Regions from separate parts of the Bacillus sp. 05T22 genome, predicted to be linked through region 2. Evidence: predicted binding sites of a transcription regulator. Region 2 holds the regulator's gene; each other region holds the start of a gene.

Region 1 (12,332 bases), on a different contig from region 2:
GTCCATAAACGAAACGAATTCAGCTCTTCTACAACCTTCTTACCAAACGCAGTAAGTCCCGCTCCTCTTGTTTCCAGTGCTCCATCAGCTAATAAATTCGCATGATTCCACGTGAGTCCCATAGATCGGACTCCTAAACGATAGAGCGTGCGCAATTTCATCATTTCTTTTCCAATTGCTTCGCCGCCTTCTAATGTTAAAATCGCGCCAATTTCATTTGGTTCTAACTGCGTTATATCTTTTTTTGTCTGAATCAATTTCATGTTTGGTAACGATAAAACCTGCTTATAAAATATATCTATCAAAGCTAACGTAGCTTCAAAACGTTGTTCATATGGTACGATTTCAGGTACATATATCGCAAAGCATTGTACGCTTCCTTTTCTTTGCTCCAATTGTTCAAATGTAATATGTAAAGACGGATCATTTTGAAAATTCTTCTTTCCTTTTGCACTCCATAGTTGCCATAGTACATCACAGTGCGCATCAAACACTTTCACTTTCATTTCCCCTTCCCCATAAAAACAACCTGTTTGCATAAAAGCAAACAGGTTGTTCAAACTTAACGAGGTTCTACAATTAATTTTATTGCTGTACGTTCTTCACCATCAATCATAATGTCTGTAAAAGCTGGGATACAAATCAAATCCAAACCACTAGGCGCTACAAACCCTCTTGCAATTGCTACTGCCTTCACAGCTTGATTTAATGCACCTGCGCCAATAGCTTGGATTTCTGCTGTTCCGCGTTCGCGAATAACTCCAGCAAGTGCACCGGCTACAGAGTTAGGGACCGAAGTTGCTTTAACTTTTAATATTTCCATTCCTCGTTTCCTCCTCGTTTCTTTAAAAAGTATTAGCGATTGATTTCACTTTAACTTATATTCACGAGGGGAGACATGTATTCCTGCTAAATTTCTGTAATTTTTCTAAAAAATTAAAATATAATGTTTTTTCTAACTTTTAAATAATCTTATTCGAAAAATGGTTGATCATCATTGATTAAAATACGCTCAATTTTTTTCGCTTTTCCTGTATTTGGATCCACATCAATTAATACTGCACTTAGTTGTGTTCTTCCATTTGTTACTTCAAAACGTACAGGTAAATTCGTTAAAAATTTCTTCAGTACAGCCTCACGATCCATACCTAAAATCCCATCATACGGACCAGTCATTCCAACATCTGTAATATAAGCTGTTCCGCTTGGTAAAATACGATTATCTGCTGTTGGAACATGCGTATGTGTCCCTACGACTGCCGTAGCACGTCCATCTACGTACCAACCAAGCGCCTGTTTTTCACTTGTTGTCTCAGCATGAAAATCAATAAAGATAATATTTGTACGTTTTTTGGCAATGTTAATTAATTCATCCACTTTTCGGAACGGGCAATCAATTGGCGGAAGGAACGTACGTCCTTGTAAATTAATTACCGCTACTTCGGTACCGTTACAATTTACAAAAATAAGTCCTTTTCCCGGTGTTCCCTCTGGGAAATTGGCTGGTCTTGCAAGATATTTTGCATCATCAATAAACTCAAACACTTCACGGTTATCCCAAGCATGATTCCCAAGCGTAACTGCTTGTGCACCACACTCTAAAAAGTTTCGGTAAATTTTCTCTGTAATACCACGACCACCTGCAGCATTTTCTCCATTAATAATTGTTACAGTAGGCGTATATTTTTTCTTTAACGCCGGTACGTATTGTTGAATCATACCTCTTCCAGGGGATCCTACTACATCTCCAACAAATAAAATTCTCATATGTCTTACCCTTTCTATGTACTACGTATTTTATTACTCACTTATAAGAAAAACAAACTGCTCATTAAAATTCTTCTTCCATTCTAGCCAACTAGAATGGAAATCGAATAAAGTGATTTGCAAACGATTTATTTTATATTGCCCAATCCCAACACAAAAAAATAAAGTGGCGTTTCACCACTTTATTTTGCGTATTCCACTGCACGTGTTTCACGAATAACTGTTACTTTAATATGTCCTGGATAATCCAATTCATTTTCAATACGTTTTCGAATATCACGCGCTAAACGATGGGCTTCTAAATCATCGATTGTATCCGGTTTTACCAAGATGCGAACTTCACGTCCTGCTTGAATTGCAAAAGATTTTTCTACTCCTTCATAGGATTCTGAAATCTCTTCTAACTTTTCAAGACGACGAATATAGTTTTCAAGCGTTTCACTACGAGCTCCTGGTCTTGCAGCTGATAACGCATCCGCTGCTGCAACTAAAACTGCAATGATAGAAGTTGGTTCTGTATCACCATGGTGAGATGCGATACTATTAATAACAACCGGATGCTCTTTATATTTCGTTGCGAGTTCAACACCAATTTCAACGTGACTACCTTCTACTTCATGGTCAATTGCTTTTCCGATATCATGCAATAGACCCGCACGTCTTGCTAATTTTTCGTCCTCGCCAAGCTCCGCTGCCATAAGTCCTGTTAAGTACGCTACTTCCATAGAGTGTTTCAACACATTTTGTCCATAACTTGTACGGTATTTCAAACGACCTAAGATTTTAATTAAATCTGGATGTAATCCGTGGACACCTACTTCAAATGTTGTTTGTTCCCCAACTTCGCGAATATACTCATCCACTTCACGTCTCGATTTTTCGACCATTTCCTCAATACGCGCTGGGTGAATACGTCCATCCTGTACGAGCTTATCAAGAGCGATACGAGCTGTTTCACGACGAATTGGATCGAACCCTGATAGGATTACCGCTTCTGGCGTATCATCAATAATAAGGTCAATACCTGTTAACGTTTCTAACGTACGAATATTACGACCTTCACGCCCGATAATACGTCCCTTCATTTCGTCATTTGGAAGATTTACAACCGAAACGGTTGTTTCAGCAACATGATCAGCTGCACATCTTTGCATTGCAAGAGATAAAATCTCTTTTGCTTTCTTATCTGCCTCTTCTTTCGCACGAACTTCACTTTCTTTTACCATAACGGCAATTTCATGAGAAATTTCACTTTCCACTTTCCCTAAAATGATTGCTTTCGCTTGTTCGCGTGTCAGATTGGAAATGCGCTCTAATTCCGTTTGCTGCTTTTGAACTAACTCTCCCACTTTGCTTTCCAACTCTTCAATCTGTTGTTGTCTCGCTACAAGAGATTCCTCTTTCTTTTCTAACATCTGCTCACGTTTATCGAGCGTCTCGTCTTTACGATCAAGGTTCTCTTCTTTTTGCATTAAACGATTTTCTTGTTTTTGTAATTCGCTTCTACGATCACGAATTTCTAATTCAGCTTCTGTACGAAGTGTATGAATTTCATCCTTTGCTTCTAAAAGCGCTTCCTTCTTAAGTGCCTCTGCTTCACGATTTGCATCTTCTAAAATGCGTCTCGCTTCGTTTGCTGCACCATTAATCTTCGCTTCTGCAATAGACTTTCGAACAAAAAAGCCAACAACTGCACCGACTGTTGCAAGCAAAATGGAGATGAGTATCCAAATTAATGTACTACTACTCATGATTTCACCTCCCCTTGCCATGAATGAAAAAAGACTGTCGGCATGTACATTAATTTGCAACGTACAGCAAAGACCGTCGCCCCGCTTTTTAAGGGACTTTCTTCATTTCACAATTAAAATGTCATATTATTATTTCGAAAAGGTATAGAACCTACTCCGAATGTTACTTCTCTTCTAGAGAAGAGTGTATCGTATATAAGAAAAAATATACATTCTCATTGTATCTATCGCAATTTTCATTGTCAAGCGTTGTCTACTTTTACTTTCTTTACCTTTGTCATATAAATCTCCTTTTAACGAAAAAAGTTTATATTCACCAACGATGACACCCCTTACCTAATCAGTTTTAACAAGGGAGAACGCCTGAATGAAAGGCCTTGCTACATATTATTGTGAAATAAAAAACAAAAGACACGAAATCGTGTCTTTTGTTAATCTACAATAGCGCCTTCTTCTAAGTTTCCAGAATCTTCACCAATACCATGATGTTCACGAATAAAGAATGCAATTTCATCTCTTAATTCTGGATTTTCTTTTAAGAATTGTTTTGCATTTTCGCGCCCTTGTCCTAAACGTTCTTCATTATAAGAGTACCAAGCACCACTTTTTTGAACGATATCAAGTTCAGAAGCCATATCTAAAATTTCGCCTTCTCTTGAAATCCCTTCTCCGTACATAATATCAACTTCAGCAACACGGAAAGGAGGTGCTACTTTATTTTTCACTACTTTTATTTTTGTTTTGTTACCAACAATATCATTACCTTGCTTTAATTGCTCAGCGCGACGCACTTCAAGACGAACTGTTGAATAGAATTTCAACGCACGACCACCTGGAGTTGTTTCTGGGTTCCCGAACATAACCCCAACTTTTTCACGAATTTGGTTAATAAAGATTGCAATTGTTTTCGATTTGTTAATCGCACCGGAAAGCTTACGAAGTGCTTGTGACATTAGACGTGCTTGTAAACCGACGTGAGAGTCACCCATTTCTCCTTCGATTTCCGCTTTTGGTACAAGAGCCGCTACAGAGTCAATTACGATAATATCAATTGCACCGCTTCGTACTAAAGCTTCTGCAATTTCTAGACCTTGTTCTCCTGTATCAGGCTGTGATAATAGTAACTCATCAATATTAACACCCAATTTTTGTGCATATACAGGATCCATCGCATGTTCTGCATCAATAAATGCTGCTTGTCCACCTTGACGTTGCACTTCTGCAATCGCATGTAAGGAAACCGTTGTTTTACCTGAGCTTTCAGGTCCATAAATTTCGATAACACGTCCGCGCGGGTAACCACCAACACCTAAAGCTACATCAAGTGCTAATGAACCACTTGGAATTGTAGAAATTCTACGTTCTGCCTGTTCTCCTAATTTCATAATGGAACCTTTACCAAATTGCTTCTCTATTTGTTTTAACGCCATATCTAATGCCGCTTGACGATCACTCATTCAAAATTCCTCCTTAACTGAATTGCTAATCTTATTATACCTATTTTCATATCAATTTGCCAACAAAAATCGAACGTTTATTCGTTTTTTTGTTTTCCATGGAAAAAGTTTCATTTTTCATCACAAAAAAACTAGAAGAAACTTACATCTCTTCTAGTTTTTTGTATAAATGATAAAATCCATATTTCACAGAGCGTTCTCGAATTTGCTGACGACTTCCACTTAATTTAAGAGGAAAAACAAACGTTGGTTCATTCTTTATCGCTAAACCTACAAAAACAGTACCAGGCTCTTTATTTTCCGAAGCACCCGGTCCTGCCACTCCAGTAAAGCTAATCCCAATATCTGCCTTCAATAGTGTCTTTACATTTTCAGCAAGATAACGGGCACATTGTTCGCTAACAGCACCGACTGTTTGTAAGATTTCTTCAGGCACTTGTAAAACATGTTGTTTCACATCGTTATGATAGCAAATCACGCCGCCTTTAAAAACAGAAGATACGCCGGCATTTTCTGTTACTTGATTTCCAAACAGACCGCCTGTTAAACTTTCTGCACACGCTAAAGTTAAAGCCTTTTTATTCAATAAATCAATCGCTTTATTATGAAGAAAATCTTGATTATATCCGTAGAAAAACTCCCCTACTCGTTCTAAAATCAAATCTTCTACATGTTGAATTAACACTTCCGCATGCTTTACATCATGGTGTTTAGCGGTCAAACGAAGCGTTACTTCTCCATCTGAAGCTAGCGGAGCAATTGTTGGATTCGTTTGCCCATCAATTAAGTCTTGAACTTTCACTTCCAGTTGGGATTCTCCAATGCCGAAAAAACGAAGAACACGGGAATATATATGCTCTTCAGTTGTAAAGTTACGTAAAAACGGCTCTACGTAGCTTGTATACATCGGTTTCATTTCTTTTGGCGGGCCCGGTAATAAAATATAAACCTTCTGGTTCTTAGCCAGCCCCATACCCGGTGCCATACCATGATCATTTGCAAATACAGTCGATCCTTTCAAAACAAGTGCTTGTTTCTTATTATTTTCTGTGAATTCGCGTCCTGTACGTCTAAAATACTCGCCAATTGACGTTAAAGCCACTTCATCATAAACAAGTTCTTCTTGTAAGGTTGAAGCAATTGTTTCTTTCGTTAAATCATCTTTTGTTGGTCCCAATCCACCGGTAAAAATGAGTATATCTGCACGTTTCTCAGCAATTTGAATTGCTTCTTGTAAACGGTGATTATTATCACCCACAACCGTATGATAATACACATTCATTCCGATGGAAGCTAACTTTTCAGATAAAAACTTCGCATTTGTATTTGTAATTTGCCCGAGTAACAATTCTGTTCCAACCGCAATAATTTCGGCATTCATTCCGATTCCCCCATAAGCTGTTATTTTGAATTTACAAAAGCAGCTCTATTTTTCCAGAAATAGTCCAAGCCAGAAATAACCGTAAAGATAAGTGCAATCCATATGGAAATATCCGCAACCCGAATATGGATTAAATTTAACGGTACATCATGTAATAAATATGCTGAAATCGCAATAATTTGTGTCCATGTTTTAATTTTCCCTAACATATTCGCCGCAACAACCTCACCAGTTCCAGCCAATATAAGACGTAATCCTGTTACAGCAAACTCACGGCTAATGATTACAATAACAATCCAAGATGGAACATATTGCATTTCTACTAATGTAATAAGCGCTGCTGAAACAAGTAACTTATCAGCTAATGGATCAAGAAACTTACCTAGATTCGTCACGAGATTATACTTTCTTGCATAATGTCCATCAATCCAATCTGTAGCTGAAGCAACAATGAAAACTATCGCTCCTACTAAATGTTGAATTGGTAAATCTACATTTCCAACTGTATATGTTCCCCAGTTAAAAGGAGCTAACATAATTACTAAAAAAATTGGAATTAAGCAGATTCGAGATATTGTAATTTTATTTGGTAAATTCACAGCTATTCCTCCATCATGTCAAAAACATTTGTTCATTGGAAAAAAGTCATCGAAGCGATGACTGTTATTGTGCAGGTTGTCCTACCCCTAGATTTTTAATCACTAATCTTTGGTGATATTCCTTTTCTGGATCTAGTGGGAAAGCAACAACTTGGCCATTCAGTTTAATTTCAACATTCGGTGTACTTCCAATGTTGAGAAGTACTTCTTTTGCTGTTGTTAAATCATGTTTTTCTGTTTGACCTTCTTGAAGTGTACCATTAAAAACGACATTTCCACCTTCATTTTTAATGTCTACATAACTTGCACCCTTCGCTGTAATTTCTAACTCCAGTGCTTTATTATTATGAATTTCCAAAGTAGATACCTTACCACTTGTTCCAACAAGCTTCACTTCTTCTTGTCCAGCAGGCGGCTGTTGTGCTGGTGGTTCTTCTTTCTTTGGCTCTTCTTTTTTAGGTTCTTCTGCTTTTACTTCATCTTTCTTTTCATCAAGCGGCGAATCTTTCGCCTTTTGTACTTCTATTTGTTCGCTTTTCGTTTGTTTTACTTGTCCTTCATCTTTTCCAATTAACCATTGGAAAACAAACCACACAGCTATCCCTACTGCAATTACCAATAATGCAATCAATATTTTAGACATATGATCTGCTATTGGAAGCGATGCTGCTTTTTGCATAGTTTCTTGTGTTTTTTGACCTTTTGATATTTGCGGTACATCATGAGATTCAGATTGTGGTACTACGCTTTGATACTCTACAATCAACTCTTCTCCGTTCAGACCAACCGCGTCCGCATATTGTTTAATAAATGCACGTGCATAAAATGCACCAGGCAATATACTATAATCGCCCTCTTCAATTGTTACTAAATACCGTTTTTGAATTTTCGTTACCTCATGTAGCTGATCAATAGACAAGCCTTTCGCTTCTCTTGCATCCTTCAGCTTTTGTCCTAATTCCGTCACTACTAACACCTCAATATTTCTTTAAAAGTCAAACATAGAGAAATTGTTTTGCGCTCCTTGCTCAATTTCATCTACTAAATTATATTGAATTTCTTCATCATAATCGTTACGCAATTCAATAATATAATCAAAATCATCAAGTGTATATTCTGATTGACTCACAAATACATCTGGATGTTCGACAACTTTAGTTGCGGGTAACCTCATAATTTCACGAACGAGTTGCCAATGCCTTTCATTCGCACGCTTTGTTGAAACAATGCCATCTAATATAAAAATATTATCGTCACTATACTCATCTTCAATCAGTTGACTGCGTACAGTTTGTTTAATAAGAGTAGACGAAACAAATAGCCAACGCTTATTTGCACAAACACTTGCAGCAACGATAGATTCCGTTTTTCCAACGCGAGGCATTCCTCTTATTCCGATGAGTTTATGCCCTTCTTTTTTCATTAGTTCCGCCATAAAATCAACGAGTAAACCCAATTCATCACGAACAAAACGAAATGTTTTCTTATCATCTGCGTCTCGCTGTATGTACCTACCGTGCCTAACTGCCAACCTATCTCTGAGCTTTGGTGGACGATATTTCGTTACCGTTATATTATCCATCGTATTCAAAATTGATTCAAGTCTAGAGATTTGCTCTTGGCTATCACACATAAGCAACAACCCGCGCCGAGCGTTGTCTACACCATTAATTGTGACAATATTAATACCAAGCATACCGATTAACGAAGAAACGTCACCAAGCAAGCCAGGTCGGTTTTTATGTATTTCATATTCAAAATACCATTCAATCATCAAATGTCACTCCCCCTGCTTACTTTACACCTACGTACTATATTATATGATTTTACGTTAATAGGGAAGATAAATGTATAATGAATCACGGTATTTTCAATACCTAAAAAAAAGAGAGGATTTTCTCCTCTCTTTTTTACTTATGTTGTACAAATTTTACCATTAAGTTAGCTATCATGTGTTGTTCTTGTTCATCAGCCACTTTCCAAAGCTCGGCTAATAACTTTTCTTGATCATTTCGCGCCTCTACCTCATTTGCCAAATAATCGCCTACACGGAATGCCATATCTGAAACTGCACCACCATCAAGCCCTTTTCCTTGCGCCTGTTCTAAACGTTCTCCTAAAAAGCTTTTCCACTGGTCAAAATTTTCTAATACTGACATGTTTAAGCACCTCACTATTAAGTAATACAATCATACTTAATTTGTACAATTTCTTACTTTTTATGTACATATTTTTATTTTAACAATGCCAGCCACCGTTTACTCCAATAATTTGCCCTGTTATATAGGAAGCGCCTGGTGATACAAGGAAAGAAACAGTTTTGGCGACTTCCTTTGGAAATCCAATCCTTCCAGCTGGAATCTCTTCTGCGATCTCTTTCTTGTCCTCTTCTGAAAACACACTTAACATTTCCGTCTCTATGGCTCCTGGTGCCACTCCATTTACACGTATACCACTTAGCGCAACCTCTTTTGCGAGCGCCTTTACATAAGAGTTTTGTGCACCTTTTACCATAGAATACAGCACCTCACAAGACGCTCCTACTTGTCCCCATATAGATGAAATAACAACGATATTTCCACTTCGCAGGCGAATCATCGATGGAAGCGCAAGTGAAAGAAGGTTATAAACACTCTTCACCTGCAATTCCACCATCTCATTCAATTGCTCATTTGTCACATCTGTCGCCAAACCAAATATACTTTTTCCAGCTGCATACACAATAACATCAATCGGATAATGAATTTGCGCCCAGAGCTTTTGCACGCCATCTACCGCTGCTAAATTCGCTTGAACTGGAATGATTGCACCAAGTTGCTGTTCTAATTTTTTTATTTTCTCTTCACTTTTGTTGTAATGGACATACACCGTATAACCATCTTCAACTAATTGTTTCGAAATTGCAGAGCCAATTCCTCCGCTTCCTCCAGTCACTAATGCAAACTTTGTCATATGTATCCTCTCTTATCTTTCCTCTACAGAGAAACTCTTTCAAATCACTAATCTTATCATGTATTCACAAACAAATAATACCCCCACCTTACAATTCAGCAATAGCCAAAAGGTTAGGTGGGGGATAAACTGTCCGTAAAGTTCTAAATCGTAAGGCTTAAGCCCCACTTATTCATGTTTCATTTTATTTCTTCGGCAAGACTTGGCAAATACTCATTCTTTCTTCGGATAAAAATACTTTGGCTGCTTCTTGTAAATCTTGAACAGTTAAGCCCTCTAAAACGGACAGAGCATCAAACAAACTAGATTCATTAAACGCATACCTTGTGAATTGATTTGCAATATATTCAGGTGAGTTAAGCGATCGTAAAAAGCCGCCAATTTTCTTTTTCTTTACACGCTCTAACGCATTCTCATCTAATTCATTATAATTAGTCTGTAGTAAAACACCTTTTAAACGTTCAGCTAGCTCATCAGGTTGCTTCGTATCACCACCAACCATCGCAAAACCAAAGTTACTTTCTTCTGTATAATCATAAGAGAATGAGTCATCAATAAGTCCTTCATTATATAAAGACTCATAATGAACTGATCCTTTCCCAAATAAATAATCTAAAAGTAATGTAAGCGCGATCTCTTGTTTTAAAAGCTCTTGCCCTTTTTCTTTAAGCCCAGTCGCCTTTATGCCTATTAAACATTTCGGTGTTTGAACAGGCATAGAAATAATTTTTTTCTTTTCATTTACTGATTCTGGTTCATCTTCAAACGAACGTACGATTTCTGGTTGATTTTTATAATCTTTTTTCGCCTGATTTTCACGTACTAAGTTCATTGTTTTTTCTGGGTCAATTGCTCCTACAACAAATAACAACATATTGCTAGGATGATAAAATGTCTCGTAGCACTCATACAATAAGTCTTTTGTAATTTTACTAATGGACTCAATTGTTCCTGCAATATCAATTTTAATTGGGTGTTTGACAAATAAACTATCGATTAAGCCAAAATACAAACGCCAATCCGGGTTATCTTGATACATTTGAATCTCTTGACCAATAATTCCCTTTTCCTTTTCAACTGTTTTTTCAGAGAAATAAGGTTCCTGAACAAAATTTAATAATGTATTTAAATTTTGTTCTACATTTGATGTACATGAAAACAAGTACGCTGTTCTCGTAAATGATGTAAACGCATTCGCAGAAGCACCTTGTTTACTAAACAACTGAAACGCATCATGATCTTCTTTTTCAAACAATTTGTGCTCAAGAAAATGAGCAATCCCATCTGGCACTCGAACCATTTCTTCTTTTCCAAGTGGAACAAACGTGTTATCAATGGAACCATATTTTGTTGTAAACGTCGCAAAAGTTTTATTAAATCCTTGCTTCGGCAATATATATACATCTAACCCATTTGGAAGCTTTTCATAATAAAGTGTTTCTTTTAATTGTTCATAAGAAATTTTCTCCATCTATTCTCCCTCCGTTCCGTGTAAAAAGTAAATCGTATCTAGCTCAATATTATTGGCAACCTTTACAATTTTCTCTTTTGTAACACGCTCAATTCCAGTTAACCATTCCTCTACTGGACGGGTACGTTCTGCAATGACGCCATGATAAAGCATTTCTACGAAACCACGCGGTGTATCAATTGCCTCTAAAATTTGGTTTTGAATTACACTCTTTGTTTGATGAATTTCTTCTTCTGAAAAGTCACCGTTTTGCATTGCTTTCATTTGCTCTTTAATAATCTCGACTGCTTTTTCATAATTTTTCGCTTCAATTCCCGACATAACAAAGAGAAGACCTTTATGGCTTTCAAAACGCGACGCTGCATAATAGGCTAAACTGTTTTTTTCACGTACATTCACAAATAATTTCGAATGTGAGAATCCACCAAATAACCCGTTAAACAGCTGTAGCGCAAAATAATCCTCATCACGGTACGTAATATATGTGCGATATCCGATATTTAATTTACTTTGCTTTAATTCTTGTTTTTCAACAATTTCTTGTTCTTCATTATTTCGCTTATGAAGAATGACATTTTTGTCTTTTGCTGTACGAGGCGCGATTGAAAAGTATTTACCTACTAAGTCAACCGCATCTTCATCTATGTCACCAATGATATATAGATCCATTTCATCTTCCGCTAACACATTTTGATAATAGCGGTATAAAGTTTCATTTGTAATGGAGGCAACGCGCTCTTTTTGACCATTTGCACTTAAACGATATGGTTCTACTTTACACATTTCTTCTATTAATCGTTCATTCGCATAGCGCATTTTATCATCATATGTAGCTTCAATTCGTTGCACGAGCGCTCTTTTTTCACTTTCTACAATTGATGATAAAAAACCGCTCCCTTCCGTTGCTGGGTGTAATACAATATCAGACAGCATAGACAGTGCTTTTTCAAACAA
Region 2 (11,590 bases):
AAAAATATAATCGGGACAAATTTGTTTTATAATATTTTGAACTTTCATTTTATCGCGTATATCTACTTCATACAGTTTAATACTTTTTGATACGTCTTTAAGACGCCAAGGGTTCGATGATTCTCTTGTCAAAATAACGATTTTTGCTTGTAATCTTAATAATCTTCGTACTAAATGAGAACCAATAAAACCGTATCCGCCAGTGATAAGAAACGTTTTATTTTCAAAATGATCAATCGTATTCATAGAATTTCATTCGTCTCCTTGAAAAAATTTTTAGGTAAAGGGGATAAATAATTTTACTTAGAAAGTTTTGTAGGAATTAGGGAATAATACCATTTATATAAAAGAGAGAACGGATTTCATCTGAAATGCGATGTAGGGTATTGAAAATAGTTTTTTACTGAGGACTTATCTAATTGTCCAGCAAATAAAGGGGTAAGAGAAAAAACATTTTGAAGTATGCGACATGTATTTTTTATTTTTTCGATATAAGGGATATATATATATTCTAAAATTGATTGATCAATTTCTACATGTTCTTGTTTCCATAAATCAAATTCATTTGGATTAATAATTTTCATACTCCCAAAGTGGAAAGTGATTAATTCATCTTGGTCTATAAAAATCTTACTTTCTGTTTTTGTTATAGAAGAATGATTATTTAAAATTAGATTCCAAGGTGCAGTGTTAATACCCTTTTGAGTCATGATTTTGATATTAGAAAATAAATCAGGGATGTGATTTAAATATTTTTGATCTCCCCATCTATTCATCTCAATATCATATACATCCTTGCAATATTCTAGGCACTTATCTTTCCACCATGTTAAAATATCTTTACTGTTTTGATCATTTTTAAATCCTATTAGGCCCGCCTGATACATACCATGTACATTTTCCAGTTCAGTAGTACCTCTCTGTGGACAAAGAAATACAGAGTACTTCCACCATTCATCTAGAATTATATTAGGTTTTGCAAAGAAAAACATATCTGCATCACAGTATATAATGTGATCAACTTCAGAATAATGATTAAGAATATGGAGGCATAGAGGGGCTTTTAATGTCCAACAGTATTCCTGTAAACTTCTTTCATTTTTTATATTTAAGAGTTCTTGATTTTCTATGTCTTTCACATGAATCAGTATAGCATGCTTCAATTTTAGATTTGTTAAAATTTGATAAGTTAAATTATCCATACAACAGATCCATACAGTAAAATTTGTGCCATGGCTTTCAAGTGAATAATAACAAGTCAGACCTTGAATTAAACGTTTTTGACTTATAATCATTGAGTAATTCATAAAATGATTTGATTGATTCATTTTTCTTCTTAATTGTGAATCTTTATATAAAGTTTGCGCTTCATTTATATCTTTAATACTTAATAGTCGCTTTGCTGTTTCACCTAATTTTTCTGTTGATTTTTTGAGAGTAAACTGAATTTGTTCTAAATAGGGGGTATAGATATGGTTTAATATATTATTTGGTATTGAGATTTCACCTAAAGACCAAAGGTCAAAATCCTTTTCATTGAAAATGGTAATGCAAGCAAAATGATATACAACTAGTTTATCTGTTTCGATGTATACCTCACTTTGATTTTTATCAATTTTATAATTGTTATTATAAATACAATTCCATGGTGCAGCATTTATACCTAGATTTCTGGAGATTTTTACTTTTGGAAAATAAATAGGAATAAAATCTAAATATTTTTGGTCACCAAATCTTCCATTATCAGGATTAGCACTACACCAATCTAAGCATTTATCTTTCCACCATCGTACGCTTTTTAATCCGTAGAAATCGTTTTTAAATCCAATTAACCCAGCTTGATATTTCCCATATTTTTCTTCTACCCAGTCACGGTCTCTCTGCGGACAAAGATAAATAGAATTGTCACCCCATTCTTCAAATATCGTATTAGGATCAGAGAAGAAATATAAATCACTATCGCAATAAAGAACAGATGGCAAATCATAATTTACCAATAAATATTCAATAAGTACGGACTTTAAAGTCCAACAATATTCATTGACTGTCCTATTTCGTTTAATGGCTTTCAAATTTGCATCCTCTATATCATCGACCTGTAAGAGATTTACATTATTCAAGTTCATTTCTTTCAATACTGAATACGCAAATGAATCTATACAACAAATCCATAATGTGAATCTTTGTGAATTTTGTATTAGAGATTGTCGCAAGGCAATTGTTTTTAAGACATATTCTGTTCCAACAATGGCACAAAAATGATTTCCGGAGTGGGGCTGTTTATTATAAAATAGAGGGTTGATTTTTTTGATTGTAGATTTTTTAGAATGATTTATATCAGGAGCATCTGAAGTATCTGGGGATAACAGAACATCTTTTTCTATTTTAGAGGGAATATAAAGGCGCGGGTAACTTTCCTTTCTATCGTTAAAATTCAATGTTCATTCATTCCTTTCAACTATTTTTGTTAGGGTTCCAGCTTTCATTTGCGTCTTTAAGATCTTTAGGTGTATCAACGCTAATCCAAAAATCATTGTGCTCATAAACTGAAAGTTCCTTGTTTTTTATTAAATTAAGTAGAGGTTCCTCTTCAAGCATACAATCATTATCATTCAAATAATTAAATATTCCTTTATTAAATACAAAAAAGCCTCCATTTATTACAGTATTAAGTAGGGGTTTTTCCTTAAAATCTATAGCAATCCCATTTTCAACCTGTAATAAACCATATTGACTATTTTTTTTAATGCCAGTTAATGTTGCAGTTTTCCCTTTGTCTTTATGAAATTTTATAAGTTCATTAATATTTATCTTTGCTAATCCGTCACCATAAGTTAATAAAAATATCTCATCCTGTATATGCTTTTCAAGTTTTTTTAATCTGGTTCCGGTCATTGTTTCAAGCCCTGTATCTATAAATTTTATATTCCACTGTTTTGGTTCTTCAAGCAACTGGTAATGATTATTCCTTAAATCTAAATTAAAATCATGTTCTTTCCATATATAGTCCATGAAATATTCTTTGATTTTTTCACCTCCATATCCCAATGGTAGGATGAATTCATAATGCCCAAACCTGCTATACCAATCCATTATATGCCAAATGAGAGGTTTTTCTTGAACTTGAACTAGTGGTTTAGGAATATCTTTGAGAATCCCTTGCATCCTCAGGCCTTTTCCACCACACAAAATTATGACTTTCATAACATATTTGCCACCCTTCTGTTTATATAACTAATTTAAACTATGTGGTACATATATAACTTGTATCCACGTATGTACGGACATTTATAAAAAAAATGAAAATTTTAAAATATGGATTTACCGAATAGTTATGACTTACTCAGACTACTTAAAACAATCTTACTAAAATATGATTCTTTACTAAGAGTCTCGGCCTTTTGACATATAACAGTAATAATATGTACTTTAAATTACTTAATTATTCTTATTACTCAACAGTAAGCAAATAGGGAACTAATAGGTATTAATTTTGATTTTAAGCATATAAGTTTAGAAAGTTTATCTTGGTGGCCAAGGAGTGAGCAGAGTGAACAGGGTAGGAAAAGATGATTTTGTTTCAGGATTTGTACCTAATCATAATCATGGTTCTGTTGATTATACATCTGTTGAGGCGGGGCATGTACATCAATGTTTAGATGTAACCTCTCCGCCAATTTCGGTACAGGACGGAGGACATATACACTATACAGAAGGATATGTAGTATTCGAAGATGGACATACGCATTATTATAAGGCGCACTCAGGGCCAGCTATTCCCGTTGGAAATGGGATGCATGTCCATTATTACGATTTTTATACAACAGAAGATAATGGACATAAACATCGTATTAGGGGAGTGGACCAGCCTGCGCCAGGTAATAAATAAAAAGATATTTTTTAAAAGGAAAACTCACGTCCTAATGAAATGTGAGTTTTTTATTTGTAAGTATCTTTTCTTTACAAAACACTAGATTTACAGTTCTTAATGATGCAGTTTAAGTATGATGGGTATCGTCTATTCATATACATGGTGTAGTAGTGAAATTTTCACAAATGAAGTGGGATTTTAATGACTAACGGACAACAACCAATTCCTGATCATTTTGTCATGGATAAGCAAAGGGCTATGCTGCTTCCGTCGGAATTGAAAGCTGCGCCTTCTGAATCATTAACTGAACAATTATTTATTGAACGCTCTTTAACTGAAAATCGATTTTGGTTACGGATTATGAAGGAACATGCACTTTTTCTTGGTGAAGGATTTAATCGGAAAGCTAAATAAAGATAGTGAAAATGCCACAGTTGAATTGAGAAATTTCAAAAAGGCGGGATTGGAACTTATTCAAACATGCCAAATTCGAAATGTAATTAATCCATTACTAGCTGATCATGTTACAAGAGAAGCTGAGCATTTCTAATTTATGATTCATGTGTTGGAAGAAAGGTTGAAACAAAAACAAATGCAACAATCGATGGAATGAGTGCTTTGTTATCATGATGGATACATACTAGAGTATTCATTTGTTAAAAAAGTCCATTTGATGGTGCGCTTTTTTATCATGCAACAACTCAGGTCATTTTCATCATGAAAAGGTCGGTAATTCTTGTACTAAGGAATGATCGGTCTTTTCTACTCTTACATTACAAACCATGTATGAGGAATATTATTTTTTCTTTTTATATGGGAATTATAGATAAAAAAGGATGGTGAAAATATGACAATTGATCGAATTTGTACAATTGGACCGGCGAGTAATAATAAGGATACTTTGTCTCAGTTAATAAGAAATGGTATGAATATTATCCGCCTTAATTTATCGCATGGTTCCCATGAAAGCCATAAGGAAATAATTCAATTAGTAAAATCTTTAGATGATTCCATCAAAATTTTAGGGGATTTACAAGGGCCCAAGATAAGATTGGGAGTTATTGAAGAAAATGCAGTTACTCTTCAAGCAGGAGATACTTTTACTTTATACATTCATTCTATTTCTGGAAACAAAGAAGAAGCAAGTGTTGATTATCCAGGGATTATTAATGACGTGAAAGTTGGAAATAGAATTCTTATTAATGATGGACAAGTTGAGTTAACGGTTGAAAAGATAAGCGAGGATAAAATAGAAACAAAAGTAAAGGTAGGTGGCGATATAGCTTCTCATAAGGGGGTGAATTTACCAGGTACAATCGTTAGCTTACCAGCTATTACAGAGAAGGATAAAAAAGATATTCAGTTTCTTTTAAGTGAGAACGTTGATTTTATTGCATGCTCATTTGTTAGAAAACCTTCTCATATACAGGAAATCCGGAACTTTATCCGCCTAAAAAATGAAACTTCACCAAATCTAATTGCTAAGGTGGAAACGATGGAGGCCATCGAGAATTTTCAGGAGATATGTAAAGAAGTGGAGGGTATTATGATTGCCAGGGGCGATTTAGGTGTAGAATTACCGTACCAATTTATTCCGCTTTTACAAAAAATGATGATTCATGAGTGTAATCGCACAAATACATATGTGATTACGGCAACGCAAATGCTTCAATCCATGGTGGATTATTCTATTCCTACAAGAGCTGAGGTGACTGATGTATTTCAAGCTGTATTGGATGGAACGAATGCTGTTATGCTTTCTGCTGAAAGTGCATCAGGTGATCATCCGATTGAAAGTATTAAAACATTGCGTCTAGTTTCTGAGTTTGCTGAGCGTGTAAAAAAAGATGCCCCCTTTGTTATGAAAGATGTGCTGGAATTATTACATAAATCCATTTAGTGTATAGAATTGTATGATATTATTTATCACGATTTCTCCATGTTTAGGTAAGGGGAATCGTGATTCTTTAATTTGTTTGGTATAAAGAAAAGAGAGGCGGAAAACGGTATTTTATTAAATAGATAACAAACAGTACCTTGTAATAAACAATAGCAAATGGTATATTATGGGTGACGCAAGTACCTTGCATTGAGTGGTACTGATTGGAAAGGAGGATTATCTTTGAACGTCCAGTTTAAAAAAGGTGTGCTAGAACTTTGTGTACTGGCACTTGTCAAACGAAAAGATTGCTACGGTTATGAGCTCGTTCAGCAAATCTCCAATAAATTTTTAATATCGGAAGGGTCTGTATATCCGTTATTACGTCGATTAACAAAAGAGGGCTATTTTCAAACATATTTAAAAGAATCAACAGAAGGGCCACCGCGTAAATATTATCAATTAACAAATCAAGGCGAAGAACAACTCCATTTACTTGTAACGGATTGGCGTGATTTTGCTAGAGGAGTACAAGAAATTATTGAAGAGGTGTAATGAGATGAACAAAGAACAGTTTCTTCGAGATCTATCAGGACATCTTAGAAAGCTATCAGAAGAAGAAAGACAGGATATTTTATACGATTATGAGGAGCATTTTCAGTTTGGATTAGAGGAAGGGAAGACAGAGGTAGAAATTATAAAAGGACTCGGTTCGCCAAAAGCAATTGCGAAAGAGATGTTGGCGTTATATCGTTTTGATGAGATGAAAAAGGATCCATCTGCTTCAAATATAACAAGAGCTGTAATGGCGGCAATTGGTCTTAGTTTATTAAATTTTATTCTTGTATTAGGTCCTTTAATCGCAATTATAAGTTTTATATTTGCACTTTGGATTGGTGGAGTTGCTAGCGTTGTGGCACCACTATTTGTAGTAATTAAAATCCTAACTGGTACTTTTTTGTGGCTTGAGGTATTCGTGTCTATTACGTTTGTTGGTGTTGGATTATTGTTATGTATAGGTGCCTACTACTGTACAAAATGGTTTAAAAATTTTTGTGTGCGCTATGTCAATTGGAATCTCAAAATGATTAGAGGGGAATAGATGAGATGAAAAAGATATTGTTAGTAGCGGTCGCTTGTATCATCATTGGGGTTGTTGGTATATCACAAACATATTCAAAAACAGTAGATGCGGCGGAAAAGGGAGAAACTGAAAGAGTTATAAAAAATGAAGCAATTAAAAATCTAGAAATTGATTTGGATGCTGGGGATGTTACAGTTCAAAAAGGGGATGATTCTTCTTTTTATATAAAACAATCAGGAAATACTACGAAGCAAAAAATGAGTATTGATGAAAAAGGAGATATATTAAAAGTTCAAGGTAAGATAAAAAAAGGAATTTCATTTGATTTTTCATTTTTATCTTTCGGATTTAAAACGCCAGGTGTAACAATTGTTGTTCCGGAGCGTTCCTATCAAGAAATAAAAGTAAGTTCATCTGCAGGTGAGATAACAGTAAATGATGTGAAAAGTGAACGTGTAGAAGCAACAACGCTTGGTGGAGATGTAGAAATAGAGCGGGTGACAGCGAAGAAAGTGGAAGGATCTTCAAAAGCGGGCGGAATTAAAATGAAAAAAGTAAGTGGAAAAGTTGTTGCGAAAACAACAAGTGGAGATGTGGACGTTATTGATCATGACTCTAAATATGATGTGGAAGCAAGCTCGACTGCAGGAGATGTTGATATTCGTCTACTTGAAAAGCCTCAGGATGCGACTGTAAGTGGGAAGACATTTGCCGGTGAAGTTAAGGTTTTCAAGGAAGAAGAAAGAAATGTAGTAGTAGGGAATGGGAGCGTAAAAATTAGCGGACAAACATCTGCTGGAGACGTGACAATTGAAGCGAATTAAAAAATAGACCAGTTAAACTGGTCTATTTTTTAATGTAAATCACGATATACACCGATTACTTTTCCAATAACAGAGACTTTATCTAAAATGATTGGCTCTAAAGAAGAGTTTTCGGGTTGTAAGCGGAAATGATCTTTTTCTTTGTAAAAACGTTTTACAGTTGCTTCATTATCTTCTGTTAAAGCAACAACGATTTCTCCATTGTATGCAGAATGTTGCTGACGAACAACAACTAAGTCTCCATCCAGAATACCCGCTTCAATCATACTATCTCCAGAGATTCGTAGCATAAACACCTGGTCTGCTCCAGCAACAACGCTTGCAGGAAGCGGGAAGTGTTCTTCTACACTTTCAACTGCTGTAATTGGTAAACCAGCTGTAACTTTTCCGACAATTGGGACTTGAACAACTGATTGTGTGTTTGTTTCGATTCTTACTTCTCCTAAAATTTCAATGGCTCTTGGTTTTGTTGGATCACGTCGAATATAACCTTTTTCTTCTAGACGTGATAAATGTCCGTGCACCGTAGAACTAGAAGCAAGGCCAACCGCTTGACCGATTTCGCGTACGGAAGGTGGATAACCTTTTTCTTGTACTTTTAGTTTAATGAAGTCGAGAATGTCTTGCTGGCGTTTTGTTAACTTTTCCATGTTTTTTTAACACCTCGTTTTCTTTCGATTTTCTTACTTATAAGTATAACATGCAAAAAAACATTCTACAAACATAAGTTCGAACAAAAGGGCGATTTGTGATACACTAAAGGGAAAATTGAAATGAGGAAGAAGGTTTTAAAATGAATGCAATCATTTATGCCCGTGTAAGCACAACGAAAGAAGCGCAGGAAACTTCATTATCACGCCAAAAAGATGAATTATTGCATTTAGCTGAGCGGTATCAAATGAATGTTATAAAGGTGATTGAGGAGAAGGCAAGCGGCTATACGATTGAACGAGACGGTATATTAGAAGTGTTAGATATGATTCGAGATGAACAGGTCGATGTGCTTCTCATTCAAGATGAAACGCGGCTTGGAAGAGGGAATGCAAAAATTGCTTTAATGCACTGTTTACATAAAGAAGGAATACAAGTATATACACATACGCATAATGGTGAATTACAGCTTTCTGATTCGGATTCTATGGTGCTAGATATTATTGGTATAGTTGAAGAGTATCAGAGAAAGATTCATAATTTGAAGATTAAACGTGGAATGCAGAGAGCGGTAGAAAGAGGGTTTCGTCCAGAAAAAAACTTAAAAAACCGACATTTAAGTACAGGACGTGAAAAGAAAGAAGTGCCGATTGAAGAAATTGTACGTCTGCGTCGCAATGAATTAACATTTGAGGAAATTGCAGCAACGCTTCGTGGTTTTGGACACGATGTATCTAAAGCAACAGTACATCGCAGGTACGTGGAATACACGAAGCAATTGCTTGATAAACAAGACTAACTATTGTATGATAATAATCAGTTTTAAGTAGAAAGGGGATTCGAGATGCTAAGTCACGAACTCATTGAACGCATTAACTTCTTAGCGAAAAAAGCGAAAGCTGAAGGATTAACTGAAGAAGAACAACGTGAGCGCCAATCGCTCCGTGAACAATATTTAAAAGGATTTCGTCAAAATATGTTAAACGAATTAAAAGGCATTAAAGTCGTTAACGAAGAAGGTAAAGATATTACACCGGCGAAATTAAAAGCATTGAAAAAACAAGATAATACAAAGTTAAATTAAGAGGTGGGCGCAGCCCATCTTTTTTTGATTTTAATAGAATTGTTTATTTGATGACTTTCCAATTATGGTTGGTCTTTGCTTCAATTGTCCCCCGTTCTAATATGTAATTCGCGATAAGCTCAGACATATCAATTGGTATGTCTTTTATGATGGGTTTATTTTGATACATAAAATAATTTCCGCCACCACTTGCGCGATAATTATTCATGACTACGTCATATTCTTGATTAAAGCGAATGGGAGATCCGTTATATTCTAAGGAAACGACTCGTTCACCAACTGGTTTTGAAATGTTTAATATGTATGAAATTCCTTCCCACATATCGTAATTGTAATGCTGTGGTTTTGGTGTAGTGTAAGCGGGATTTGCAATAATATCTCCCTCGGTATTTAATGTGAAATATTCAGCTGATAGTTCAAGAGCATCTTTAATATCTTTTCCTGTAATATGTATGACCTTTAATGTATTTGGATAAATATAATTCGATACAATATCTCTCATTGTAATTCGATTTGGAAAGCCAGAAGATTCATTATGAAATAGGCTTGTACAAGAAATGTTGACTCCAGCTACCTCCATTTGTACTTTGTTTATAAATTCAATAAAAGGATTGTCTTGTAAACGTGTTTGCATCGCAGTGTGAATTTGCATGTCACCAATAATGGTGCCGATTGGTTGATCTAGCCATTGTTGCGTTTGATTTTCGTAGTCAGATACAAGTGAAAGTGCTTTTTCGTCTGCTTGAACGCCTTTAACAGACAACAGTTCCGAATGACATTTTTTAATTATCCATCGATCTTTATTTTGTTCTAACTCCACTCGAACTTTTCCTAATGAATGGCCATTAGATCCGGGTTGTACAACTGTTACACCATTTACTTTCGTATTTGCAATAGAGCGATGTTGGTGACCTGTTAGTAATATATCAATACCATCTATTTCTTGGCACATCGCATATCCTTGATTCTCACCGGTTAAAATTTCTATTGGTTCTCCAGATTGTAAATCCCTTTCAAAGCCACCATGATATGCTACGACTAATAAGTCAGGTTGCTCTTGGTTATGAATGAGAGAAACCCATTTTTTTGTTGTTTCTAGTGCATCTTCAAATAGTAAATCTTTAATATGATGTGGCTGCTCCCAATTTGGGATGTAATGTGTTGTAACTCCCAAAATAGCGACTTTTATATTAGGATGTATGTGTTTAATGATATAGGGTTTCCTAAAATAAGGATCCTTTGTATGTTTATTTAAAATATTTGCAGATAGATAAGGCATATTCGCGTTTAATACAGCTTTGTTTAATACATCCATTCCATAGTTGAATTCGTGATTTCCGATAACGGCCGCATCATAACCAATGTAATTCGCGATAAGTGACATTGGGTTGTTTTTATGCTGTATATATTTAGCGTAGTGATAGGTGAATGGAGTTCCCTGTATAAAATCGCCGTTATCGATCACAATTACATGTTCATGTTGGTTACGCTCTTGTGTGATACGTGTTGCAAGTTTGGCTAATCCTATTTCTGCATTTTCATTATTTTGATAGTGAATCGGATAGACTGTACCATGTACATCGCTTGTTAGTAGAATGTTTATATGAACAATGTTGTTCTTATTCAAGCTTATCAACCTTCTTTTTTTGTTATCTTATGATAAATCATAACAGATAATATAGGTTTGTTTTTTTATTGAATGTTTAGAAAATCTAAAATTTATAAAGAAGAAAATGAAAATGTTTTCGGAGTATCGTATGATGACAGGAGGAGGGTATTGTGGCTTTGCAACATGAATTTGTATTTGTTTCAAATGAAAAAGGAGAGCTAAGTTCTGAAGATTTTTCTTGGCATGACAGGGAGTTTTTTTATAAAGATGGAATGGTTGTTGAAGAATGCGTGATATTCAGTGATGAAATTGTTTTGTATGTGTCAGATTTTTTACAGTGGATTCCAACATATAATCCTTTTAAGAAAGAGAAAGGGTTTGGTATCCATTATTGGTATTACAAAAATCGAGAAAGAGGGAGCAGAAATAGCGATCAACCTATTTCGCTCATTAGTCAATCTCATTTCATTGGGACCTGAAAAAATAGAACTCACAGGCTCATTTCAATGGACGGTATGAACACCTTGTTTTTAATCGAGATATTCTTTGTACAGAGTTAGAGTCTTTAATTAGACTACTCTATAAGGT
Region 3 (4,617 bases), on a different contig from region 2:
AAGACCTTATAAATATAAACGAGTTCAAGAACATAACAGAACAATTTTATAATTTAACTAAAGTTCCATACTGTCTCCTCGATAATAATCAAAATGTTATATTTTCCAAAGGCGAACCTTTCTATAGTACAAAAGAAAAGGGAACGGGTGTTGGGCTTATGATTAGTTATCAAATTAGTGAAAGTCATGGTGGAAAAATAAACATAAGAAGCCAAGTAGGGAAAGGAACCACTGTTATAGTATTTTTGCCCATTTATAATAATACGGTTGTTGATTTTAGTTGAAAACTGGATTGATAATTTACAATATGAAGGAAGATAAAGGACGTTTTTGGGGGATATAAATTTATCCCGCTATTTGCGAGCATTAAGACTCCCACCTCAAGATTTCGAGAGAAGCGAAGAAGATAGGTGGGAGATAACTGCCCGTAAATACCCGATTGGTGAGGGCTAATAATCAGTGGAGGGTGAAGAAAACTCCACTGATTAAAGTTGCACTTTATTTATCAATATGTAACATCCTGTCAAATAATGATAGATTATCACGCAATAATAATGAAGGATTTTTACATAAAACTATGGAACTTTAATAGATATATCTCCATATGTCGTATCTACCATTTCCTCTTTCCAATAAGCGATGATAAAGTAGGGATAGGAATATAGCAAAGGGGTAAATTGTAGAATGGATTTTCAAACAATCAAAGAGTATTTTTCAGCAGAAAATATGGACCAGATTGTAGAGAGTTATCGGGCACTTGGACCACTCCTTGGTATTGGCTTGCCGATGGTAGAGGCGCTTATCCCGGCACTGCCACTTATTTTGTTTGTGATGGCAAATGCAGTTGCCTTCGGGTTTTGGTTTGGTTTTTTGTATTCATGGCTTGGATCGGTTCTCGGTGCATTAATTGTATTTTCAGTTATTCGTCGTTTTGGACGAAGTCGATTCTTCTCGTTTGTGAATAAACATCCGAAAGTGCGCAAAGCGATGGGATGGATTGAGCGAAAAGGATTCGCACCTATTTTTATATTATTTTGTTTTCCTTTTACGCCGTCTGCACTTATTAATGTTGTGGCTGGTTTATCACGTATTAGTATAAGGCAGTTTGTGTTAGCGTTAGCGCTTGGAAAGTTAGTCATGATTCTTATTTTAAGTTATATTGGGCATGATTTAACTTCTTTTATCCATAAGCCTGTGAAAACAATTATTGTCATAGGTGTCATTTTTATTTTATGGTATGTCGGTAAGAAGATTGAGGTAAAGCTAGAACTACATTAAGACTAGTCTTCGCTATAATTAGGGCTCCAGTATAGAAAAGGGTGAGGGGAGAGACAGATGAAGCGAGCTTTGAAAAAAGAAGGCCTAGAGTGGATGAGAACAATCTTTATAGGTGTGCTATTAGCTGTTTTCTTTCGAACGTTTTTCTTCTCAACGTATGTTGTAGAGGGGAAGTCAATGATGCCGACACTTCAAGATGGAAATATGCTTGTTGTGAATAAGGTTAGCTATCAAGTTGGGGAGTTGAACCGATTTGATGTTGTCGTGTTTCATGCGAATAAAAAGGAAGACTATGTAAAGCGAATTATCGGTTTACCAGGCGATCGGATTGAATATAAGCATGACAAATTGTATATAAACGGTCAATTTATTGATGAGCCTTATTTGGAAACATATAAGAGGCAAGCGGAAGGCCGGCAGTTGACAGGTGATTTTACGTTAGAAGAATTAACGAGAGAAAAGGCTGTTCCGAAGGGGTATATTTTTGTGATTGGTGATAATCGTCTCGGCAGTTGGGATAGCAGGCATTTTGGATTTGTAAAAGCAGATACTGTTGTCGGGAAAGTGGATTTACGCTATTGGCCGATTCATGAAGTGCAAACGAATTTTTCAAAAGGATAATGAAATGATTTATCCCGCTATTTGCGGGCAGTAGGTTCCCCACCCTCAAGATTCTAAGGAAATCAAAGAAGCTAGGTGGGGGATAAACTGCCCGTAAAAACATGATTGGTGAGGGCTGATTAAAGTTTCACTTTACAGCTTATAGGGAAGGAAAAGACAAGCAGCCTCTGTTTGTCTTTTTTCCTGTCCTATAATACAATGATGACAGCAAACTAACGTTCGTTATGTAAGTGAAAGGTGGGGATTACATGTCGCTTCGATTTGTGATTGGACGAGCTGGAAGTGGAAAAAGTACATTTTGTTTACATGAAGTGCAAGAAGAATTAGGGCAGCGTCCAAGAGGCGAAACAATTTTATATCTTGTACCGGAACAAATGACGTTCCAAACGCAGCAAGCTTTAATAGGTAATGAAGGAGTTAGCGCCTCCATCAGGGCGCAAGTTTTTAGTTTTTCAAGGTTAGCGTGGAAGGTCTTGCAAGAAGTTGGTGGTGCAAGCCGCCTTCATATTGATGAGGCTGGCGTGCATATGTTACTACGTAAAATTGTAGAAGCGCGTAAAGAAGGATTGTATGTGTTTCAAAAAGCAGCAGAACAAAATGGCTTTTTTGAACATTTAGGCAGCATGATTGCCGAGTTTAAACGTTATAATGTAACGCCATCGAATGTATATGAGATGTGGCAACAGTTAGATGCTCATAGTAGCGGTGATGAGCAAAAATTATTAGCAAATAAAATGTACGACCTTCAGCTTTTATATGATGATTTTGAACGGGCTTTAATTGGTAAATATTTAGATTCAGAAGATTATTTACAGTTGCTTGTAGAAAAGCTTCCGGATTCTGATTATGTAAAAGGCGCAGAAATTTATATAGACGGATTTCATTCATTTTCACCTGGGGAATTAGAGATTATTAGACAGCTCATGATTTGCGGAGCAAGAATAACAATTACGTTAACAGTAGATGAAAAAACATTATCGCAGCCAACAAGTGAACTAGATTTGTTTTATCAAACAGTACTTACGTATGAAAAGGTAAAACAACTGGCACGTGAGGAGAAAATCGCAGTTGAAAGTACAATTTCAATGAGAGAACAGCCACGTTTTCTTTCGCCAGCATTGGCACATCTAGAAGCTGAGTTTGAATCTCGTCCGTCTAAGAAGTTCCAAAGTGAACCAGGCATTACATTATATACAGCGGCAAACTTGCGAGCGGAAGTTGAAGGTGTAGCTAGGGAAATTCGCAGACTTGTTGCGGAAGAGAAGTATCGCTACAGAGATATTACGGTTCTTCTTCGTAATGGAGAAAGCTATTATGATGTAATGAAAACATTGTTTACTGATTACGATATTCCGCACTTTATCGATGAAAAGCGTCCAATGTCACATCATCCATTGATTGAATGCATTCGTTCTGCGCTAGAAGTCATTAGTGGGAATTGGCGTTATGATGCTATTTTTCGCTGTATAAAAACGGAATTATTATATCCGTTGGATGTGAGAAAAGAATCAATGCGCGAAGAAATGGATGAGTTTGAAAATTACTGTTTAGCATATGGCGTACAAGGAAAGAGATGGACGGCAGATGAGCCGTGGACGTATCGTCGTTATCGTTCGCTAGATGGAGTAAACGGAATGCAAACAGATAGCGAACGTGAAATGGAAGAGAAAATAAACCGCCTTCGTGATGTGGTAAGGACACCAATTATTCGTTTGCAGAAGCGTTTAAAACGTGCAAGTTCAGTTGTACAAATGTGTGAAGCGGTTTATTTGTTTTTAGAAGAATTAGATGTTCCTAAAAAACTGGAAGATTTGCGTATGCGTGCTGAGGCAGAAGGGGATTTTCTATTTGCAAGTGACCATGATCAAGTTTGGGAAGAAGTAATGAATCTTCTTGATACATTTGTAGAAATGCTTGGTGAGGAAAAGATGTCTCGTTCAATGTTTATCGATGTAATGACAACGGGACTTGAGGCACTTCAATTTGCAAATATCCCGCCTTCTTTAGATCAAGTGCTCATTGCGAACATTGATCGTTCAAGGTTATCGGATATTCGCGCGGCTTTTGTGATTGGTGCGAATGAAGGAATCATTCCGGCAGCTCCTTCAGATGAAGGGATGTTATCGGATGAAGAAAGGGAATTTCTCGTTACGGCTGGTGTAGAATTAGCACCAACAACAAGGCAGACGTTATTAGAAGAGCAATTTGTTATTTATCAAACAGTAACTCGTGCATCTGAGAAGTTGTATATTTCTTGTCCCCTTGCGGATGAAGAAGGAAAGACGCTACTTTCATCTAGCTTTATTAAGAAAGTGAAAAGAATGTTTCCTTCTGTTAAAGAAGTATTTGTAACGAATGATGTGAATGATTTATCTCGCCAGGTACAAATTTCGTATGTAGCAACGCCAGAGGTTACCTTGTCATATGTAACGCAGCAATTACAAAATTGGAAACGATATGGTTTTGAAGGGAACCTTGATTTTTGGTGGGATGTTTACAACTTCTATGTTACATCGCCCGAGTGGAAGCAAAAAAGTAGTCGTGTACTATCTAGTTTATTTTATCGAAACCGTGCGCAGAAGCTTAGCTCGGTTGTAAGTAGAGATCTATACGGAGATAAAATTAAAGGAAGCGTCTCTCGCATGGAATTATTTAATCGATGCGCATATGCTCATTTTGCGCAGCATGGATTATCGCTGAGAGAGCGTGATATTTTCA

Evidence for each region. The regulator LexA, encoded in region 2, represses DNA repair genes until DNA is damaged. The targets are predictions, from matches to a motif close to CGAACATATGTTCG.
Region 1: a site for LexA is predicted at 5,046-5,059, ahead of recA (recombinase RecA). Genes of this name have one in related genera too.
Region 3: a site for LexA is predicted at 2,108-2,121, ahead of addB (helicase-exonuclease AddAB subunit AddB). Genes of this name have one in related genera too.

The regions. Positions count from the first base shown of each region.
Region 1 covers NZ_JBFTMC010000039.1:356-12,687, reverse strand. Annotated here, with positions in the region: gene AC1DIT_RS13660 (dipeptidase) at 1-539, opposite strand, end outside; gene spoVS (stage V sporulation protein SpoVS) at 563-823, opposite strand; gene AC1DIT_RS13650 (TIGR00282 family metallophosphoesterase) at 973-1,767, opposite strand; gene rny (ribonuclease Y) at 1,950-3,518, opposite strand; gene recA (recombinase RecA) at 3,950-4,975, opposite strand; gene AC1DIT_RS13635 (competence/damage-inducible protein A) at 5,118-6,356, opposite strand; gene pgsA (CDP-diacylglycerol--glycerol-3-phosphate 3-phosphatidyltransferase) at 6,377-6,955, opposite strand; gene AC1DIT_RS13625 (RodZ domain-containing protein) at 7,020-7,931, opposite strand; gene AC1DIT_RS13620 (DUF3388 domain-containing protein) at 7,944-8,729, opposite strand; gene AC1DIT_RS13615 (DUF3243 domain-containing protein) at 8,866-9,114, opposite strand; gene ymfI (elongation factor P 5-aminopentanone reductase) at 9,194-9,907, opposite strand; gene yfmH (EF-P 5-aminopentanol modification-associated protein YfmH) at 10,092-11,378, opposite strand; gene yfmF (EF-P 5-aminopentanol modification-associated protein YfmF) at 11,379-12,332, opposite strand, start outside.
Region 2 covers NZ_JBFTMC010000054.1:30,056-41,645, forward strand. Annotated here, with positions in the region: gene AC1DIT_RS16580 (NAD-dependent epimerase/dehydratase family protein) at 1-246, opposite strand, end outside; gene AC1DIT_RS16585 (glycosyl transferase) at 363-2,438, opposite strand; gene AC1DIT_RS16590 (sugar phosphate nucleotidyltransferase) at 2,455-3,204, opposite strand; gene AC1DIT_RS16595 (YmaF family protein) at 3,551-3,889, shown strand; partial or broken gene AC1DIT_RS16600 (DUF2935 domain-containing protein) at 4,232-4,421, shown strand; gene AC1DIT_RS16605 (pyruvate kinase) at 4,719-5,771, shown strand; gene AC1DIT_RS16610 (PadR family transcriptional regulator) at 5,994-6,305, shown strand; gene AC1DIT_RS16615 (DUF1700 domain-containing protein) at 6,310-6,852, shown strand; gene AC1DIT_RS16620 (DUF4097 family beta strand repeat-containing protein) at 6,858-7,658, shown strand; gene lexA (transcriptional repressor LexA) at 7,688-8,308, opposite strand; gene AC1DIT_RS16630 (YneB family resolvase-like protein) at 8,452-9,108, shown strand; gene AC1DIT_RS16635 (DUF896 domain-containing protein) at 9,154-9,393, shown strand; gene AC1DIT_RS16640 (bifunctional metallophosphatase/5'-nucleotidase) at 9,437-11,020, opposite strand; gene AC1DIT_RS16645 (hypothetical protein) at 11,173-11,481, shown strand.
Region 3 covers NZ_JBFTMC010000077.1:2,047-6,663, forward strand. Annotated here, with positions in the region: gene AC1DIT_RS19830 (ATP-binding protein) at 1-284, shown strand, start outside; gene AC1DIT_RS19835 (TVP38/TMEM64 family protein) at 685-1,278, shown strand; gene lepB (signal peptidase I) at 1,336-1,899, shown strand; gene addB (helicase-exonuclease AddAB subunit AddB) at 2,148-4,617, shown strand, end outside.